3 regions of the Pseudocitrobacter corydidari genome follow, and region 1 is predicted to be linked to each of the others. Evidence: predicted binding sites of a transcription regulator. Region 1 holds the regulator's gene; each other region holds the start of a gene.
What was found. Region 1 encodes PhoB, which activates phosphate uptake and scavenging genes when phosphate is short. Its sites were predicted from a motif close to CTGTCATAAAACTGNCNNAT; they were not measured.
Positions count from the first base shown of each region.

Region 2: uvrB (excinuclease ABC subunit UvrB) is a predicted target of PhoB. The motif match lies at 2,156-2,175, and genes of this name have one in related genera.
Region 3: pstS (phosphate ABC transporter substrate-binding protein PstS) is a predicted target of PhoB. The motif match lies at 1,810-1,829, and genes of this name have one in related genera.

Region 1 is NZ_CP087880.1:2,657,497-2,661,852, reverse strand. Features, by position in the region: gene sbcC (exonuclease subunit SbcC) at 1-382, opposite strand, end outside; gene sbcD (exonuclease subunit SbcD) at 379-1,581, opposite strand; gene phoB (phosphate response regulator transcription factor PhoB) at 1,775-2,464, shown strand; gene phoR (phosphate regulon sensor histidine kinase PhoR) at 2,486-3,772, shown strand; gene brnQ (branched-chain amino acid transporter carrier protein BrnQ) at 4,193-4,356, shown strand, end outside.
Region 2 is NZ_CP087880.1:2,224,063-2,228,418, reverse strand. Features, by position in the region: gene bioC (malonyl-ACP O-methyltransferase BioC) at 1-277, shown strand, start outside; gene bioD (dethiobiotin synthase) at 270-968, shown strand; gene G163CM_RS10350 (ABC transporter ATP-binding protein) at 934-1,656, opposite strand; gene uvrB (excinuclease ABC subunit UvrB) at 2,406-4,356, shown strand, end outside.
Region 3 is NZ_CP087880.1:3,844,733-3,849,088, reverse strand. Features, by position in the region: gene glmS (glutamine--fructose-6-phosphate transaminase (isomerizing)) at 1-1,616, shown strand, start outside; gene pstS (phosphate ABC transporter substrate-binding protein PstS) at 1,916-2,956, shown strand; gene pstC (phosphate ABC transporter permease PstC) at 3,084-4,043, shown strand; gene pstA (phosphate ABC transporter permease PstA) at 4,043-4,356, shown strand, end outside.

The DNA of each region.
Region 1 (4,356 bases):
TGTCGGCCAGGATTTTGCCGTCATCGCGACGCGCCAGCTCAACGCGTGGCGCCTGTAGGTTGCCGTCAGGCTGATTGCGTGCGCGGTTCTGGCTCCAGAATGCGCGATAGGCCACGCCCTGTACTTCAAACTCAACTTCCGCCAGACACTCGGCGGTGTCGCGGGTCATCAGATCGTTTTGCGATTGCGATACCGTGTTGAGGCGCGGCGTCTCGTGATACAGCGCGAGACAGATGGCGTCCAGCAGGGTGGTTTTCCCCGCGCCCGTCGGCCCGGTGATGGCAAACAGGCCGTTGCTGGCGAACGGTTCGGCGGTGAAATCGATTTTCCACTCGCCTTTCAGCGAGTTAAGATTCTTCAGGCGCAGGCTGAGGATTTTCATGGCTGCGGCTCCTCATCAAGCGAGTGAACGGTGAGGTCAAACAACGCCTTCAGGCGTGCCTGCTGGGGTTCTTCTATTGTTTCCAGCGCCAGACGACGCTGGAAAACCTCTTCAACTTCCAGCTCGCTCAGGGTTTCACGCAGGCTGTTGTCCAGAATGCGCTGACGCTGTTCGCGGCTGCGTCTGACCAGCAACACATCAACGGGTAAATCATCGGTAATCACCTGAATTTTACGCTGAATATCATGCAGATACTCATCACTGGTGATTTCGATATCCAGCCAGACCGGGGGCTCTGACGGGGCATCGCGATACTGCGCCAACTGGCTGCTGATGCTCTCAAAGTCGCCCTTAATAACCGCCAGCGGTTGCGTGGCCGGGACATCAAGTGGCGTGACGTCCTGAAGCTTACCGTCGATAAAGGTCACCTGGTTAACGCTCTTACTTTTCCCCGTTTCATCGAAGCTGAGCGGGATAGGCGAGCCGCAGTAGCGAATATGCTCGCTGCCGCCAATTTTCTGCGCGCGATGAATATGCCCCAGGGCGATATAATCGGCGGGCGGGAAGTTTTGCGCCGGAAAGGCATCCAGTGTGCCAATATAGATGTCACGCACGGCATCACTTTTGCTGGCACCGACGGTGGTCAGGTGGCCGCTGGCGATAACCGGCAGCGGGCGGTCGCCGCGCAGCGTACAAGCCTGCTGGTATTGGTTCTGATAGTAATCAGTGATGGTTTCCAGTAAATGCTGCTGTTTTTCCGCACCGGACAGCCCGGCCTGGCTGACGACGATATCGCGCGGGCGCAGAAACGGTACCGGGCAGAAAACAGCGCCAGGCGTGCCGTCGCGGCGGTTCAGAATAAAAGGTTCATGCCCGGCGCTGGCGATCACCGTGGTATTCAGGAACGACAAAATATCGCGCGATTCATTCAATGTGGCGACGGAGTCATGATTTCCTGCAAGCACCACCAGATGGCAGCCGGTTTGTTGCAGATTCACCACAAAGCGGTTGTAGAGTTCGCGCGCATAGCTTGGGGGCGAGCCGGTATCAAAGATATCGCCCGCCACAATAATGGCGTCTATCTGTTCGCGTTGCGCGGTCTCCAGCAGCCAGTTCAGAAATGCATCGTGTTCTGCGGCACGGCTTTTACTGTAAAAATTCTGGCCTAAGTGCCAGTCTGAAGTATGAAGAATTCGCATCGTCGTCCCTGTGGGGAAAAAAGCCTAGCCGGGATTATACATTCCCCGGCAGCAGGATCGACGGGTGTATTCCGCGAGTGTCATATTTCGTAAAGCGCCATCATTTTACGGTCATGTTTTTCATAAAACTGTCATAAATCTGACGCATAATGACGCCGAATGTATACTGATGGCTAAAAAAACAGGGCATAAAATGGCGAGACGCATTCTGGTCGTTGAAGATGAAGCACCCATCCGCGAAATGGTCTGTTTCGTGCTGGAACAAAATGGTTTCCAGCCGATTGAGGCGGAAGATTATGACAGTGCGGTGAATCAGCTCAATGAACCCTGGCCCGATCTTATTCTGCTCGACTGGATGCTACCGGGTGGCTCAGGGCTACAGTTTATTAAACATCTCAAGCGTGAAGCGCTGACCCGTGATATTCCGGTGATGATGCTGACGGCGCGCGGTGAAGAAGAGGATCGCGTACGCGGTCTGGAAACCGGCGCGGATGACTACATTACCAAACCGTTTTCCCCGAAAGAGCTGGTGGCGCGCATCAAAGCGGTCATGCGCCGTATCTCTCCGATGGCGGTGGAAGAGGTGATTGAGATGCAGGGCTTAAGCCTTGATCCTACCTCGCATCGCGTGATGACCGGGGAAAGCCCGCTCGATATGGGCCCAACCGAATTTAAGCTGCTGCACTTCTTTATGACGCATCCTGAGCGCGTCTACAGCCGTGAGCAACTGTTGAACCATGTCTGGGGCACTAACGTTTATGTGGAAGATCGCACGGTGGATGTGCATATTCGCCGCCTGCGTAAAGCGCTGGAACACAGCGGCCACGATCGTATGGTGCAAACCGTTCGCGGCACGGGCTACCGTTTTTCGGCTCGTTTCTGAATGTTGACAGGAGTGTGACGCGTGCTGGAACGGCTGTCATGGAAAAGACTCGCCTTTGAGCTTTTCTTGTGTTGTCTCCCGGCCCTGATATTAGGGCTGCTTATCGGCCATCTTCCCTGGTTTCTGCTGGCGGCAGTGACCGGGCTGTTGATTTGGCATTTCTGGAATCTTTTACGTCTTTCCTGGTGGCTATGGGTTGATCGCAGCATGACGCCGCCGCCGGGGCGCGGTAGCTGGGAACCCCTGCTGTACGGTCTGAACCAGATGCAGTTGCGTAATAAAAAACGCCGCCGCGAACTGGGAAATCTGATTAAACGCTTTCGTAGCGGCGCAGAATCGCTGCCCGATGCGGTGGTGTTGACCACCGAAGAGGGCGCCATCTTCTGGTGTAACGGCCTGGCGCAGCAGCTTCTTGGCCTGCGCTGGCCGGACGACAGCGGGCAAAATATTCTTAACCTGCTGCGTTATCCGGAATTTACGCAGCATCTTAAGCAACGCGAGTTTCTTAAACCGCTGCATCTGGTGCTCAATAATGGGCGTCATCTGGAAATCCGTATCATGCCCTATACCGACCGGCAGTTGCTGATGGTGGCGCGCGATGTTACGCAGATGCACCAGCTGGAAGGCGCACGGCGTAACTTCTTTGCCAACGTCAGTCATGAACTGCGAACGCCATTGACGGTGTTACAGGGCTATCTGGAGATGCTTCAGGAGCAGGTACTGGAAGGGGCAACACGCGAAAAAGCGCTGCATACCATGCGTGAGCAGACACAGCGTATGGAAGGGCTGGTGAAACAGCTGCTGACGCTCTCCAAAATTGAGGCCGCGCCGACGCTGGCCCTCAATGAAAAGGTGGATGTGCCGATGATGCTGCGGGTGGTCGAGCGGGAAGCGCAGACCCTCAGTCAGGGTCAGCATGAACTTCATTTTGATATTGATGACACGCTGAAAGCGCTGGGCAATGAAGAGCAATTGCGCAGTGCGGTGTCGAACCTGGTTTACAACGCGGTGAACCATACGCCTGCGGGCACGAAAATTACCGTGCGCTGGCAGCATGCGCCACACGGCGCGCTGTTTAGCGTGGAGGACAACGGGCCGGGCATCGCGGCGGAACATCTTCCGCGTTTAACCGAGCGTTTTTATCGGGTGGATAAGGCGCGTTCCCGCCAGACCGGCGGCAGCGGATTGGGGCTGGCGATTGTGAAACATGCGCTGAATCATCACGATAGCCGTCTGGATATTGAAAGCCAGCCAGGAAAGGGAACATGCTTCAGCTTCCTGCTGCCGGAACGTTTAATTGCCAAATAAAGCGTCTGAACAGGCGCTTGTCACGATGAGTTTCCACAGACCAGCCTCGGCTGGTCTGTTTACTTTGCAGTCAATTTGCCCTCGAATAATTAATGAACAATTGACGCTTTTTTGTTCGCACGATCAGCCATGTGTTTTTCCTATATCTGGTCAATCGTTCCAGGTTTAGATTTAGTATTGGTATAATCGTCTGGTTTCACGATCCCATATTGCTTTAAAACGTTATAAGCGTTTAAATTGCGCCTAATGCAGTAGGAATCAGACTGTTTTTACGTAGCAAATCAAAAAACTATTCTTCCTCACGCTACGAAGGGAGCATATCCCGCTGAGTTTGTTGCTTGTTTCCTCTGAAAGATTCCGTTGGAGCGGGCGCAAAGTTTTTTATTTGTACAACACCACATCCACAGGCAGTAGTTACATATGACCCATCAGTTAAAAACACGCGACATCATCGCTCTGGGCTTTATGACCTTTGCGTTGTTTGTCGGCGCTGGCAACATTATTTTCCCTCCAATGGTCGGTTTGCAGGCGGGTCCGCACGTCTGGATCGCCGCGCTCGGCTTTTTGATTACCGCAGTTGGTCT
Region 2 (4,356 bases), 430 kb from region 1:
TCATGCGAACCGTTTCCTGCCGGAAGAGACGCTGCAACAGACGCTGGCGGGCTGGCCGCAGCACAGTAGTACACGCTCGATGACTCTGCTGTTTCCCGATGCCCTCAGCGCGATGCGCTCTCTGAAGGGGATTGGTGCCACGCATTTGCATCAAGGCCGGGCGCGCGAGCCATTAACCCGCAGCAAACTTCAGCAGCTGCAGCTGGCATGGCCGAAAGTTCAGGGGCAATGCCCGCTGACCTACCATCTTTTTTCTGGAGTGATTATTCGTGATTGAACGTTATTTTGTTACCGGCACCGACACGGAAGTGGGGAAAACGGTAGCCAGCACGGCGCTGCTACAGGCCGCCCGGGCACTCGGATACCGGACAGCAGGCTACAAACCCGTCGCCTCTGGCAGCGACGAAACGCCAGATGGACTGCGCAACAGCGATGCGCTGGCATTGCAGCGCAATAGCGTGCTGCCGCTGGCGTATGAGCGGGTGAACCCGTACACCTTCGCTGAACCCACGTCGCCGCACATTATCAGCGAGGTGGAGCAGCGCCCGATTGAGGCTGACGTGATGTCGGCGGGTCTTCGCACGCTGGAAGCGCAGGCGGATTGGGTGTTAGTGGAAGGTGCAGGTGGCTGGTATACGCCGCTGTCGCCCCATCTGACGTTTGCGGATTGGGTGCAACGCGAGCAACTGCCGGTGATTCTGGTGGTCGGAATGAAGCTGGGCTGTATCAATCATGCGCTGCTGACCGTGCAGGCCGTTAAGCAGGCGGGCCTGAAACTGGCGGGCTGGATAGCTAACGATGTCGAGCAGCCCGGGAAGCGTCACCAGCCCTATCTGGCGACGCTGCAACGGATGATTGATGCGCCGATGCTGGGCGAAATCCCCTGGCTGGGTACGACGCTGGCAGAGCATGACCTTGGACAGTATCTTGACCTCACAGCCCTGACTCGGGCGTCATCCACGCTTTAATCATCTGTTCATCCAGCTGTGCCACACCGCCCTGGGCCACGTTTCTGCCGCGATGCAGCAGGCAGAAACGGTCCGCCACCCGCTGAATAAACGGTAGCTGCTGTTCTGCGAGCAATATCGTTAGCCCAATCTCCCGATTCAGGCGCAGCAGTAAATCCCCCAGTCGATGAATAAACGCGTGGCCCACACCGCGCGTTGGCTCATCCAGAATCAGCAGCTGTGGCCGCGTCACCATCGCGCAGGCCAGGGCTAGCTGATACCGGTCATCTTCCGTTAATGCGCCCCCCTTAAGCTGCCTGAGCGCGTACAGTGACGGGAAGAGCGCATATATCTCAGGGCTTACCGTTCCGCTGCTTTCACCCGCTGCCTTGAGGGCAATCAGCAGGTTCTCTTCCACGCTAAGCTGCGAAAAAATACGTTTATCCTGAGGGACATAACCGATACCAAGCGTGGTGCGGCGTACGGGTGAAAGGGGCATTAAATCGCAGGGGAGCGAGCCGGTCTGTTGCCAAATCATGCTGCCGCTTTCAATAGGTTGATGCCCGGTAATACAGTTCACCAGCGTGGTCTTCCCCGTACCGGGAAGGCCGATTAAACAGGTGCACTCGCCGGAAGCCAGTTCGAGGTCGATGTTCCAGAGCGTGTGCTGGTTTCCGTAGAAATGATTGACTGCATGCAAACTCAACATCGTGTTCTCCTCAAGCTATAGGTCAGGGTCACGAAAGAAGATTGCAATTCTCTTGCCAGAACGGACTTTCCTCAGCATAACGGCTGATTTTTAAGAATTAACTTAAGAAATAGGGATGGATCGGAGAGAAGGGATGCACAGCGCTGGCGCAAAAAAACAGCGAGTGCTGAGCAAAATTTATACAAAAATGTGAGGGCTGTCACGCAGAAACCACATGATGATTTTCGCTGATAAAAATCAAAATTTAACGATAAAAAATTTTTACCCGTCGCTTTTGGGTCGATCGACGAAAACGCCCGAGTGACAGGGGATAGGGCCTCCAGACACTTATCCACTATTCCTGTGGATAACCTTGTGTATTAGAGTTAGAAAACCTGCGGAAGGCGAGAGAATACGCGGCTTGCCAGTAAATTGATGCGAAACGCGGCTTTTCAATCTTTTCTTTTATTATCAGTAAGATGAATAAAAGCAATGGTAGAGGGTGGCGCGCGACTCACTGACATAAAAGTTTAATGACACATATTGACAAATGTTAAAACAGAAAAAGTTCTGGGGATAACCTCCAGAGGGAGTTGTTTTATCCTGCCAGAGCGCAAATTTCAGCCGCTACGCATGGATTCAGCGTGGCGTAACAGCAATACCATAATGCGCTACTGTTTTTATATCCAGTATTTTTTGTTGGCAAATTTAGCGCTGGAGAGTAGAATTAATCACCTGCCCGATTAACCCGCCACCAGGTAGCTTTGTTCATGAGTAAACCGTTCAAATTGCATTCGGCCTTTCAACCCTCAGGCGATCAGCCTGATGCCATCGCGCGCCTGAAAGAAGGGCTGGAAGATGGTCTTGCGCATCAAACGCTGTTGGGGGTAACCGGCTCGGGGAAAACCTTCACCGTCGCCAACGTGATTGCCGATCTCCAGCGCCCGACGATGGTGCTTGCGCCAAACAAAACGCTGGCGGCGCAGCTGTATGGCGAGATGAAAGAGTTTTTCCCCGAAAACGCCGTCGAGTTCTTCGTCTCCTACTACGATTACTATCAGCCGGAAGCCTACGTTCCCAGTTCAGATACCTTCATTGAGAAAGATGCCTCGGTGAACGAACACATTGAACAGATGCGTTTGTCGGCGACCAAAGCCTTGCTTGAGCGTCGCGACGTCATCGTGGTGGCCTCCGTGTCGGCAATTTACGGGTTGGGCGACCCGGATCTCTACCTGAAAATGATGCTGCATCTGACGGTCGGCATGATTATCGACCAGCGCGCCATTCTGCGTCGTCTGGCCGAGCTGCAATACGCGCGCAACGATCAGGCATTCCAGCGCGGTACTTTCCGCGTACGCGGCGAAGTTATCGATATCTTCCCGGCGGAATCGGAAGACCTGGCGCTGCGCGTTGAACTGTTTGACGAAGAGGTCGAGCGCCTGTCGCTGTTTGACCCGCTAACGGGCCACGTAGAGGGCACCATTCAACGTTTTACGGTCTATCCCAAAACGCACTACGTCACCCCGCGCGAACGCATCGTGCAGGCGATGGAAGATATCAAAGACGAACTGGCTGAACGTCGCAAAGTGCTGCTGGAGAACAACAAACTGCTTGAAGAGCAGCGACTCAGCCAGCGCACACAGTTTGACCTCGAAATGATGAATGAACTGGGCTACTGCTCGGGCATTGAAAACTACTCGCGCTATCTCTCTGGGCGCGGGCCGGGCGAGCCGCCGCCGACGTTGTTTGATTACCTTCCGGCGGATGGCCTGCTGGTCATTGATGAATCCCACGTGACCATTCCGCAAATTGGCGGCATGTATCGCGGCGACCGGGCGCGTAAAGAGACGCTGGTGGAGTACGGTTTCCGTCTGCCGTCGGCCCTTGATAACCGTCCGCTGAAGTTTGAAGAATTTGAAGCCCTCGCGCCGCAAACCATTTACGTTTCCGCGACGCCTGGGAACTACGAGCTTGAGAAATCCGGCGACGAAGTTATCGATCAGGTGGTGCGTCCTACCGGCCTGCTCGATCCGGTGATTGAAGTGCGGCCGGTGGCGACGCAGGTCGACGATCTGCTGTCAGAAATTCGTCTGCGCACGGCCATTAACGAACGCGTACTGGTCACGACGCTGACCAAGCGGATGGCGGAAGATCTCACCGAATACCTTGAAGAACACGGCGAACGCGTGCGCTATTTGCACTCGGACATCGACACCGTCGAACGTATGGAAATCATTCGCGATTTGCGCCTTGGCGAGTTTGACGTGCTGGTGGGGATTAACCTGTTGCGAGAAGGCCTCGATATGCCAGAAGTGTCGCTGGTAGCGATTCTGGATGCCGATAAAGAGGGCTTCCTGCGTTCCGAGCGTTCGCTAATCCAGACCATTGGCCGTGCCGCGCGTAACATTAACGGCAAGGCGATTCTCTACGGCGATAAAATCACGCCATCGATGGCGAAGGCGATTGGTGAAACCGAACGTCGTCGTGAGAAGCAGCAGCGCTACAACGAAGAGCACGGAATTGTTCCGCAGGGCCTGAACAAGAAAGTGGTCGATATTCTGGCGCTGGGCGAGGGGCTGGCGAAAACGAAAACGAAAGGTCGCGGTAAGTCTCGCGGCGGTGTGCAGATTGTTGAAGCGGATCAGGCGCTGACGCCGAAAGCGCTGCAACAGCAAATCCAGTCGCTGGAGGCGCAGATGTTGCAACATGCGCAGAACCTGG
Region 3 (4,356 bases), 1.2 Mb from region 1:
ACACCCGTTGGGCAACGCACGGCGAACCTTCAGAAACCAACGCGCATCCGCATGTTTCTGAACACATTGTGGTGGTGCATAACGGCATCATCGAAAACCACGAACCGCTGCGCGAAATGCTGCAGGGCCGTGGCTACACCTTCGTGTCCGAAACGGATACCGAAGTAATCGCGCACCTGGTGCACTGGGAAATGGAGCAGGGCGGCACACTGCGTGAAGCCGTGCTGCGCGCCATCCCACAGCTGCGTGGCGCGTACGGCACCGTGATTATGGATACCCGCAATCCGGACACTCTGCTGGCCGCGCGCTCTGGTAGCCCGCTGGTTATCGGCCTCGGCATGGGTGAAAACTTTATCGCCTCTGATCAGCTGGCGCTGCTGCCGGTAACTCGCCGCTTTATCTTCCTTGAAGAGGGTGATATCGCGGAAGTGACCCGTCGTGCGGTAACCGTGTTTGATAAAACTGGCGCAGAAGTCAAACGTCAGGATATCGAATCCAATCTCCAGTATGACGCGGGCGATAAAGGTATTTACCGCCACTACATGCAGAAAGAGATTTACGAGCAGCCGAACGCCATCAAAAACACCCTGACCGGCCGCATCAGCCACGGGCAGGTTGATTTAAGCGAACTGGGGCCGAATGCCGACGAACTGCTGGCGAAAGTCGAGCATATTCAGATCATCGCCTGCGGTACCTCCTACAACTCCGGGATGGTTTCCCGCTACTGGTTTGAATCGCTGGCGGGCGTACCGTGCGACGTGGAAATCGCTTCTGAATTCCGCTATCGCAAATCCGCAGTGCGTCGCAACAGCCTGATGATCACCCTGTCGCAGTCTGGTGAAACGGCAGATACCCTCGCGGGCCTGCGTCTGTCGAAAGAGCTGGGTTACCTGGGGTCTCTGGCTATTTGTAACGTTCCGGGCTCTTCGCTGGTCCGTGAATCCGACCTGGCGATGATGACCAATGCCGGTACTGAAATCGGTGTAGCGTCTACCAAAGCCTTCACCACGCAGTTGACCGTTCTGCTGATGCTGGTGGCGAAACTGGCAAGCCTGAAAGGTCTGGATGCGTCCATCGAGCACGATATCGTTCATGGCCTGCAAGCACTGCCGAGCCGTATTGAGCAGATGCTGTCGCAGGACAAACGTATTGAAGCGCTGGCAGAAGATTTCTCCGACAAACATCACGCGCTGTTCCTCGGCCGTGGCGATCAGTACCCGATTGCCCTGGAAGGCGCGCTGAAGCTGAAAGAGATCTCGTACATTCACGCGGAAGCTTATGCCGCAGGCGAGCTGAAACACGGCCCGCTGGCGCTGATTGACGCGGATATGCCGGTTATCGTGGTTGCACCGAACAACGAACTGCTGGAAAAACTGAAATCCAACATTGAAGAAGTTCGCGCGCGCGGTGGCCAGTTGTATGTCTTCGCCGACCAGGATGCTGCTTTCACCAACAGCGACAACATGCACATTATTGAGATGCCGCACGTTGAAGAGGTGATTGCGCCAATCTTCTACACCGTGCCGCTGCAACTGCTGGCGTACCACGTGGCGCTGATCAAAGGCACCGACGTTGACCAGCCGCGTAACCTGGCAAAATCGGTGACCGTAGAGTAATCACACAGGCTCCACCTTCGGGTGGAGCTTTTTTTTGCGCCATTCCCCGCCTGAGATTTATGACAATCTGTCATTTTCAGCTACTGTTTCTGATGTCATAAAAAGAAAATATTGCTGAAATCTGAAATTCGCTACAAAGAACAAATTATTGAATTGTATGGGTTTTATATCCATGTTTTCGGTAAGTACTTCCTTGTCATAAAACTGTCATATTCCATACATATAACTGTCACCTGTTTGTCCTATTTTGCTCATCGTAGCCATTAAACAATGCTTTATGAATCCTCCCAGGAGACATTATGAAAGTTATGCGTACCACCGTCGCAACTGTTGTCGCCGCGACCTTATCGATGAGTGCTTTCTCTGCGTTTGCTGCAGCAAGCCTGACGGGTGCTGGTGCAACATTTCCGGCGCCGGTGTATGCCAAATGGGCTGACACCTACCAGAAAGAGACCGGTAATAAGGTTAACTACCAGGGTATTGGTTCTTCTGGCGGCGTAAAACAAATTACCGCTAACACCGTGGATTTCGGCGCATCTGATGCCCCGCTGTCTGACGAAAAACTGGCGCAGGAAGGCCTGTTCCAGTTCCCGACCGTGATCGGCGGTGTGGTTCTGGCTGTAAACATTCCGGGTCTGAAATCTGGCGAACTGGTGCTGGATGGTAAAACTCTGGGTGACATCTACCTGGGTAAAATTAAGAAGTGGGATGACGAAGCCATCACCAAACTGAACCCAGGCGTGAAACTGCCTTCGCAGAATATCGCCGTCGTGCGTCGTGCGGATGGCTCCGGTACCTCCTTCGTCTTCACCAGCTACCTGGCGAAAGTGAACGAAGAGTGGAAATCCAAAGTTGGTGCAGGCTCTACCGTAAACTGGCCGACTGGCCTCGGCGGTAAAGGCAACGACGGTATCGCGGCGTTCGTACAGCGTCTGCCGGGTGCGATTGGTTATGTCGAGTACGCTTACGCGAAACAGAATAACCTGGCCTACACCAAAATTGTTTCTGCCGACGGTAAGCCGGTAAGCCCGACCGAAGAGAGCTTCTCTAACGCTGCCAAAGGCGTCGACTGGAGCAAATCTTTCGCTCAGGACCTGACCAACCAGAAAGGTGACGATGTGTGGCCGATTACCTCCACCACCTTCATCCTGGTGCACAAAGAGCAGAAAAAACCGGAGCAGGGCGTAGAAGTGCTGAAGTTCTTTGACTGGGCTTACAAAAACGGCGCGAAACAAGCTAACGACCTGGATTACGCGTCACTGCCGGACAGCGTGGTTGAGCAGGTTCGTGCCGCATGGAAGACCAGCGTGAAAGACAGCAGCGGTAAAGCGCTGTACTAACGGGAAATTTTGACGAAAATGGCGGGTGGCGCTGCGCTTGCCCGCCCTACGGTTCAGACTGTAGGCCCGATAAGCGTTTGCGCCATCGGGCAACTTCGTAAAACGCGTTTAACGGAAAGAGTGATTTATGGCTGCAACCAAGCCTGCTTTTAACCCACCGGGTAAAAAGGGTGACATGATCTTCAGCGCGCTGGTAAAACTGGCTGCGCTGATTGTGCTATTGATGTTGGGCGGCATTATCGTGTCCCTGATCATCTCCTCCTGGCCGAGCATCGAAAAATTCGGCTTTTCATTCCTGTGGACCAAAGAGTGGGATGCGCCGAACGATATTTACGGTGCGCTGGTTCCCATCTACGGCACCCTCGTCACCTCGATTATCGCGCTGCTGATCGCCGTTCCGGTGAGCTTCGGCATCGCGCTGTTCCTGACGGAACTTGCTCCCAACTGGCTGCGTCGCCCGTTGGGTATCGCTATTGAACTGCTGGCGGCTATCCCGAGTATCGTTTACGGCATGTGGGGCCTGTTTATCTTTGCTCCGCTGTTTGCCACGTACTTCCAGGAGCCGGTTGGCAACGTTCTCTCCAACATCCCGTTTGTGGGCGCGCTGTTCTCCGGCCCGGCCTTTGGTATCGGGATTCTGGCGGCTGGCGTGATCCTCGCCATCATGATCATCCCGTACATCGCGGCGGTCATGCGCGATGTGTTCGAACAAACGCCGGTGATGATGAAAGAGTCGGCCTACGGTATCGGCTGCACCACCTGGGAAGTTATCTGGCGCATCGTCCTTCCGTTCACCAAAAATGGCGTGATTGGCGGTGTGATGCTGGGCCTGGGTCGTGCGCTGGGGGAAACCATGGCGGTGACCTTTATCATCGGTAACACCTACCAGCTCGACAGCGCCTCGCTGTACATGCCGGGCAACAGTATCACCTCGGCGCTGGCAAACGAATTCGCGGAAGCGGAATCCGGGCTGCACGTCGCGGCGCTGATGGAACTGGGTCTGATCCTGTTTGTGATTACCTTTATCGTGCTGGCGGCATCTAAGTTCATGGTGATGCGCCTGGCGAAAAACGAGGGGGCGCGTTAATGGCTACGCTCGAAATGCAAAACACGGCGGCCCTGGCGGAATCTCGCCGCAAAATGCAGGCGCGTCGCCGTCTGAAGAACCGTATCGCGCTGACGCTTTCGATGGCGACGATGGCGTTCGGTCTGTTCTGGCTGGTGTGGATTTTGATGTCCACCGTAACCCGTGGTATCGATGGGATGTCGCTGGCGCTGTTCACCGAAATGACGCCGCCGCCGAACACGGCGGGCGGTGGTCTGGCGAATGCCCTGGCGGGGAGCGGGTTGTTAATCCTGTGGGCGACCGTTTTTGGTACGCCGCTCGGCATCATGGCGGG